2 linked regions of the Nisaea sediminum genome follow. The protein of the gene in region 2 binds, or shares a complex with, the protein of the main gene of each other region. Links are inferred from orthologs where the notes say so. Each region holds a gene or a part of one and is shown on either strand. Other genes may lie near its edges.

What was found. The genes of interacting proteins can lie anywhere in the genome.
Region 1: the proteins of accD (region 2) and accB are in contact, whole or in part, in a solved structure (PDB 8UXZ), measured with the Escherichia coli proteins. The link is inferred for Nisaea sediminum from one-to-one orthologs.

What each region holds. Positions count from the first base shown.
Region 1 is NZ_JACZCQ010000003.1:833,626-837,171, forward strand. Bases 653-3,546 are described here. They hold accB (acetyl-CoA carboxylase biotin carboxyl carrier protein), read left to right. Parts: upstream 653-1,827; coding sequence 1,828-2,265; downstream 2,266-3,546. Other genes in these bases: IG122_RS09010 (PAS domain-containing protein), read left to right, coding at 713-1,279; aroQ (type II 3-dehydroquinate dehydratase), read left to right, coding at 1,360-1,809; accC (acetyl-CoA carboxylase biotin carboxylase subunit), read left to right, coding at 2,281-3,546. In the rest of the region: IG122_RS09005 (MarR family winged helix-turn-helix transcriptional regulator), read left to right, coding at 59-568. UniProt on the Escherichia coli protein: This protein is a component of the acetyl coenzyme A carboxylase complex; first, biotin carboxylase catalyzes the carboxylation of the carrier protein and then the transcarboxylase transfers the carboxyl group to form malonyl-CoA.
Region 2 is NZ_JACZCQ010000006.1:162,822-166,971, forward strand. What follows is about bases 1,305-4,150. They hold accD (acetyl-CoA carboxylase, carboxyltransferase subunit beta), read left to right. Parts: upstream 1,305-2,187; coding sequence 2,188-3,114; downstream 3,115-4,150. Other genes in these bases: trpB (tryptophan synthase subunit beta), read left to right, coding at 1,305-1,318; trpA (tryptophan synthase subunit alpha), read left to right, coding at 1,318-2,154; IG122_RS12785 (bifunctional folylpolyglutamate synthase/dihydrofolate synthase), read left to right, coding at 3,278-4,150. Outside these bases: more of trpB, read left to right, coding at 89-1,304.

The DNA of each region.
Region 1 (3,546 bases), on a different replicon or contig from region 2:
AGGAACGTCTGAGCAGTCGAGATAATTAGTTTCAATTGAAACCATTTAAGGAACGCGGGTGGAAAGTCAAGCGACCTCTGACGGGCGGAAATCCAGCCGCGACGGCATTTCCGCCGGCGCTTTCGCGCTGGATGCTTTCCTGCCTTACCGTCTGGCGCTGCTATCCTCGCTGGTATCGCGCAGCATCCAGAAACTCTATGAGGCCGAGTTCGACATAAGCATTCCGGAGTGGCGCCTGATCGCCATACTCGGAAGCGGCGGCCCGATGACGGCGAACGACATTCGCGGACGCGCGGCCATGGACAAGGTCCAGGTCAGCAGAGCCGCAGCAAAACTTTCGAAGTCCGGACATATCCTGCGCCGGACCGATCCGGACGACCGGCGGAAGTCCACGCTGTCCCTTTCAGAGACAGGGCAATCCATCTACAACCATATCGTGCCAATGGCTCTCGACCGAGAAGCATTTCTAACCTCTGCCCTTACAGAAAAAGAAAAGGCGGATTTAATAAAATTGTTGGAAAAATTGACAAAAAGAGCAGAAAAGATGACCGGCAAATCATTTCTGTGAGCATTGAGATATGATAGGTTCACTTTTGATCATCTTTGCAGCGGAACCATTGCCACAACCATTACGTCATGCTATCGGAAATCTAAAACCTAGTCTTGCAGTCATGCGGGAATATAACAGGGGCCGATCAAGAGTGCTGGGAACATGAACCAGATCCTGGAGGATGTCACCGACGCGACGCTATCCAAGTTGGTGGAGCGGTGGTTTGCCTGGCGCGGCGATGCGCGTTTTCCCGCACGAAAATCGATTGAACCCATCGAACTTGGATCGGCGCTGCCCTTCGTCTGGCTCTGCGAGAAAGTCCCCGAATCAAATTGCTACCGCTACCGGCTGGTAGGCGAAGCCGTGAACACGCTCTATGGACAAGGCTTGCGAGGCCGGTCGCTGAAAGATTTCCTCTCACAGAAGACGGCCAACGCACTGCGCGCCAGACTCGATCAGTGCCTTGAGTCGGGAAACCTCCTGCACACGATCGCGCCGCAAACCCTGCACGACAAACGTCATGTCCTGGTCCAGAGGCTGTTTCTTCCGATTACGGGTGAGAACGGCGCGCATGACACGATCCTTGGCTGCACCAAGGTGACCGGCTCGCTCCTCGAATCAGACCGGTATTCGGCCACCGTACATCAGGCGACCTACAATTGTGAGGGCGTGCGCGTAAAGGTCAGTAATCCCGTGGTGACCATGTTCTCCTCTGATCTGGAATTTTAGCTCCTGCCGGGCAACCGGTTCCGATTGCGTCACAAACCCCGCATGATATAACGCTCGAAACTGACAAGCAGGCGAGCAACGTGTCCGAACGCCCGGAAATCCTGATCCTCAACGGCCCGAATCTGAACATGCTCGGGACCCGTGAGCCCGAAGTCTATGGAGCCGAGACGCTGGACGACGTCGAGGCAATGTGTGCCGAACGCGCGGCGGCGCTGGACCTGTCGGTCGATTTCCGGCAGTCGAACTTCGAAGGCGAAATGGTGACGATCATCCAGCAGGCGCGCGACAGCGCGGCCGGGATCATCATCAATGCCGGCGCATACACCCACACGTCGGTCGCGATCCACGACGCCCTGAGGGTTGCGGAACTGCCGGTGATCGAGGTGCATATCTCGAACATTCACCGGCGCGAGGCATTCCGGCATCACTCCTACATTTCCGCCGTCGCCGAAGGCGTCATCGTCGGCCTCGGGACTCAGGGCTACCTGTTCGCCCTCGACGCCATGGCGCGGCTTCTCGATCGAAATTGAACGAAACCGGAGACCCCTTTGTCGCACGACATTGATAGCAAACTGGTGAAAAAGCTCGCGAAGCTGCTGGAAGAAACCGGCCTCGGAGAGCTGGAATACGCGACCGACGACTGGCGCATCCGTGTCGCCCGGCCGGCAACGCAGGCGGTGGCCGCGACGGTAGCCCCGGCCCCGGTCGCCGCCGCAGCGCCGGCGGCGCAGCCCGCGCCGGCCGCGGTGAATGCAAACGCCGTCAAATCGCCGATGGTCGGAACCGCCTATCTCGGGCCGGATCCCGATTCCGCGCCGTTCGTCTCCGTGGGTTCGAAGGTCTCTGAAGGCCAGACGCTGATGATCGTCGAGGCGATGAAAGTCATGAACCCGATCCCCGCGCCGCGCGCCGGAACGGTGAAGGAAGTCCTGATCCAGAACGGGCAGCCGGTTGAATTCGGCGAACCGCTGATCGTCATCGAATAAGTGGCCGGAGCCGGAATGTTCGAAAAAGTCCTCATCGCCAACCGCGGCGACGTGGCCCTGCGGATCCACCGGGCCTGCCGGGAAATGGGCATCCGGACCGTCGCGGTTCACTCCACCGCCGATGCGGACGCCATGCATGTGCGGCTTGCGGACGAGAGCGTCTGCATCGGCCCGCCGGCCTCCAAGGACAGCTATCTCAATATCCCGGCGATCCTCACAGCCGCGACAGTGACCGGCGCGGACGCGATCCACCCGGGTGTCGGCTTCCTCTCAGAGAACGCCGATTTCGCCGAGATCGTCGAAGCACACGGCTTCGTCTTCATCGGGCCGTCTCCGCAGCATATCCGCGACATGGGCGACAAGATCATCGCCAAGCGGACGGTCAAGGCGCTCGGCATTCCGTGCGTTCCCGGCTCCGACGGGCCGGTCGACTCCGTGGACGCGGCCCGCGCCGCCGCCGAGGAGATCGGTTACCCCGTGCTGATCAAGGCGACGGCCGGCGGCGGCGGGCGCGGCATGAAGATCGCGCACAAGCCCGAGGATGTCGCCGAGGCTTATACCATGGCGCGGCGCGAGGCCGGCGCCGCCTTCGGCAATGACGAAGTCTACATGGAGCGCTACCTCGGCAAGCCGCGCCATATCGAGGTACAGATCGTCGGTGACGGCAAGGGCCACGTGGTCCATCTCGGCGAGCGCGACTGTTCGCTGCAGCGCCGCCACCAGAAGGTCCTCGAGGAGGCTCCCTCGCCGGCCCTGAACGCGGCCGCACGCGCGAAGATCGGCGAGATCGCGGCCAATGCCTGCGCGAAGATGAACTACCGCAGCCTCGGGACCCTCGAGTTCCTCTACGAGAACGGTGAATTCTTCTTCATCGAGATGAATACCCGCCTGCAGGTCGAGCACCCGATCACCGAGATGATCACCGGCATCGACCTGGTACGGGAACAGATCCAGATCGCCTCCGGCGCGGCGCTCTCCTTTACCCAGGACGACATCCAGCTCAACGGCCATTCGATCGAGTGCCGGATCAACGCCGAGAACCCGAGGACGTTCCTTCCGTCTCCGGGACAGGTTACGGATTATCACGCACCGGGCGGCCTCGGCGTACGTGTCGATTCGGCGCTTTATGCCGGCTACCGGATCCCGCCCTACTACGACAGCCTGATCGCAAAACTGATCGTGCATGGCTCCAACCGGAACGAGTGTTTGCTGCGGCTGCGCAGGGCTTTGGACGAGATCGTCATCGCCAATGTCGAGACGACAGTGCCCCTGCACCAGGAC
Region 2 (4,150 bases):
TTGCCCGCCCGGAGCCTTGCTTTGGCCGGGCGCCCCGCGCATTATGCCGCCTTTCGCAAGCCTCCCCGCAAGATGAGGAAGTCTGACCATGGCCAGCGCCACGCCAGCCCCGAACTCGTTCCGAAGCGGACCCGACGAAGACGGGCATTTCGGAATCTTCGGCGGCCGTTATGTCGCCGAAACCCTGATGCCGCTGATTCTCGAAGTCGAGAAAGCCTATCTCACGGCCAAGGGCGACCCGGACTTCTGGGCGGAGATGGAATATTACCGCAAGCACTATATCGGCCGCCCGAGCGCGCTCTATTTCGCGCCCCGGCTGACGGAGCACTTCGGCGGCGCCAAGCTCTACTTCAAGCGTGACGAGCTGAACCATACCGGCGCACACAAGATCAACAACGTGATGGGCCAGGCCCTGCTCGCCAAGCGCATGGGCAAGACCAAGATCATTGCCGAGACCGGCGCCGGCCAGCACGGCGTCGCGACCGCCACCGCCTGCGCGCTTTTCGGCATGGAGTGCGAGGTCTTCATGGGCGCCGAGGACGTGAAGCGGCAGAAGCCGAACGTCGACCGTATGCGCCTGCTCGGCGCCAAGGTCGTCCCGGTCACCTCCGGCTCCTCGACCCTGAAAGACGCCATGAACGAGGCCCTGCGCTACTGGGTCTCCAAGGCGGAGACGCATTTCTACATCATCGGCACGGCCGCCGGCCCGCACCCGTACCCGGCCATGGTGCGCGACTTCCAGTGCATTATTGGCGAGGAGGTGCGCTGGCAGCTCGAGGAAGCCGAGGGCAAGCTGCCCGACGCGCTGGTCGCCTGCATCGGCGGCGGCTCCAACGCCATCGGCCTGTTCCATCCCTTCCTCGACGATCCGAGCGTCCAGATCTTCGGCGTCGAGGCGGCCGGGCACGGCATTCCGAGCGGCGAGCACGCGGCCTCGCTGACGGGCGGCGCGCCGGGCGTGCTGCATGGCAACCGAACCTACCTGCTGCAGGACGACGACGGGCAGATCACCGAGGCACACTCGATCTCGGCCGGTCTCGACTATCCGGGTATCGGTCCGGAGCATTCATGGCTGCACGAGAGCGGCCGGGTGAACTATGTCAGCGCCACCGACACCGAAGCCCTTGAAGCCTTCGCCCTTTGCTCGAAGCTTGAGGGGATCATCCCGGCGCTCGAGCCGAGCCATGCGCTGGCCTACGTCTCGACGATGATCGGCGACATGGACAAGGACAAGATCGTGGTCATGAACCTCTGCGGCCGCGGCGACAAGGATCTGGATGCGGTGATTCCGCGGCTCGAAAAGATGGGCAAACTCTGATGGACTATACCGCTTCGCGCCTCGACAAGTGCTTCGCCGCCCTGAAGGCTGAGAACCGGCCCGGCCTCGGTATCTTCGTGACCGCCGGCGACCCGGACCAGGAGACTTCGCTCGCGATCCTGAAGGCCCTGCCCGGCGCCGGCGCCGACATGATCGAGTTCGGCATGCCGTTCTCCGACCCGATGGCCGACGGCCCGTCGATCCAGGCCTCGAGCCAGCGCGCGCTCAAGGCCGGCGCCTCGCTCGCCAAGACCATCGATCTGGTGCGCAAGTTCCGCGAAGGGGACCAGAGCACGCCGGTCGTGCTCATGGGCTACTACAACCCGATCTATATCTACGGGGTGGAGCGCTTCCTGACCGATGCCATTTCCGCCGGCGCGGACGGGCTGATCGTGGTCGACCTGCCGCCTGAAGAGGATGACGAGCTCTGCGTCCCGGCGGTGAAACGCGGCCTGCCCTTCGTCCGGCTGGCAACGCCGACCACCGACGATGCCCGCCTGCCGAAGGTGCTGACCAATACCAGCGGCTTCATCTATTATGTCTCCATCACCGGGATCACCGGCACCGCGGACGTGCCGATCGACATGGTCCGCGCGGCGATCAGCCGGCTGCGGAACCACACCGACCTGCCGATCGGCGTCGGTTTCGGGATCAAGACCCGCGACCACGCGGCGGCGATCGGCTCCGTCGCCGATGCCTGCATCGTCGGCACGGCGGTGGTGAATGCCCTCGCCGGCTCGCTCGACGGGAACGACAAGGCCGGACCGGATACCGTCAAGGCCGTGACCGATCTGGTATCGGAGCTTGCCAAGGGCGTGCGCGAGGCGCGCGGCTGAGATTTGAACCCGCGGATTGCGGAGTGAGATGAGATGAACTGGATCACCAACTCTGTCCTGCCGAAGATCAAGGCGCTCGTGCAGCCGCACGACGTGCCGGAAAATCTCTGGATAAAGTGCGGCGGCTGCGGAGAGATGATTTTCCACCGCAATCTCGAGGAGAATCAGCAGGTCTGCCCGAACTGCGAGCACCACATGCGTCTCGGCGCGGAAAAGCGTCTGGAGATGCTGTTCGACGGCGAGAAGCACGACCGGATCGAACTGCCGAAACCGGTGCTCGACCCGCTGAAATTCCGCGACCGCAAGCGCTACACCGACCGGCTGAAGGAAGCCCAGTCGAAGACCGACGCCGAGGATGCGATCATCGTTGCCCACGGCAAGATGGGCGGCGCGCCGGTCGTGCTCGCGCTGTTCCGCTTCGATTTCATGGGCGGCTCCATGGGCATCGCGGTCGGCGACGCGCTGGTCCGTGCGGCCGAACTCGCCAAGGCGCAGAAGGCCCCGCTTGTGGTCTTTCCGGCCTCGGGCGGTGCCCGCATGCAGGAAGGCATCCTCTCGCTGATGCAGATGCCGCGCACGGTGATCGCGCGCGAGATCGTCAAGGAAGCGGGCCTGCCCTTCGTCGTCGTGCTGACCGACCCGACCACGGGCGGCGTCACCGCCTCCTTCGCCATGCTGGGCGACATCCATATCGCCGAGCCGGGCGCCATCATCGGCTTCGCCGGCCAGCGGGTGATCCAGGAGACCATCCGCGAGCAGCTGCCGGACGGCTTCCAGCGCTCGGAATACCTGCTCGAGCACGGCATGGTCGACATGGTCGTGCATCGCAAGGATCTCCGGAACACCCTGATCCGGGTCTTCGCCATGATCCGCTCCCCTCTGCCGGAGGCGGAGGTGGTGAAGCTGCCGAAAACAAAGGCGACATCTGCCGAAAGCGTGGACGAGGACGAGGAGAGCTGAGGCTCGTCCGCCGGAGGATCCCGAGATTTCCGCATCCAAGCCTTCGCCGCAGCCGATCCTGGAGAGGCTGCAGCGCCTGCACCCGAAACTGATCGATCTGACGCTCGACCGGCTCGAGCGCCTGCTTGAAAAGCTCGGCCAACCGGAACGCAAGCTGCCGCCGGTGATCCACGTCGCCGGCACCAACGGCAAGGGCTCGACGATCGCCATGCTGCGCGGCATCTACGAGGCCGCGGGGCGCAGGGTCCATGCCGACACCTCACCGCACCTTGTGCGCTACAACGAGCGTTTCTACATCGCGGGCCACGAGATCGACGATGCGGCGCTGGTCGGCATCCTCGAGGAATGCGAACGCGAGAACGGAGGCGTGCCGATCACCCTCTTCGAGATCACCACGGCGGCGGCCTTTCTCGCCTTCTCCCGCACCCCGGCCGACGTGCTGCTGCTGGAGGTCGGGCTCGGCGGACGGTTCGACGCGACCAACGTCGTCGAGAAACCCGCCGTCTCCGTGATCACGCCGGTCTCCATGGACCATATGAGCTTCCTCGGCGACACGATCGAGAAGATCGCCTTCGAGAAGGCCGGGATCCTGAAGCCGGGCGTTCCGGCAGTGATCGGCCCGCAGGATCCGGCGGCGCTCGCCGTGATCGAGGCGCGGGCGTCGGAGGTCGGCGCACCGCTCCACCGGCACGGCCGGGAATGGACCATCGCGGAGGGCGGCGACGGCATGCTCTTCAGCACCGGCGGCACCACCCGGCGCTATCCGAAACCGGGCCTGCTCGGCGCGCACCAGATAACCAACGCCGGACAGGCGCTGATGGCGGCCGATCTCGCGGAAAAGCTGGTCCCGACGACGGAGGGCGCGCGCGCAAAGGGCATCGCCGAGGCGCGCTGGCCCGCCCGCATGCAGCACCTGGAAACAGGCGCGCTGACCGAGTATCTCGCACCCGGATCGACGCTCTGGGTCGATGGCGGACACAATGAAAGCGCCGGGGCGGCGGTCGCATCCATCCTCGACGGCTGGGCGAAGGAAAAG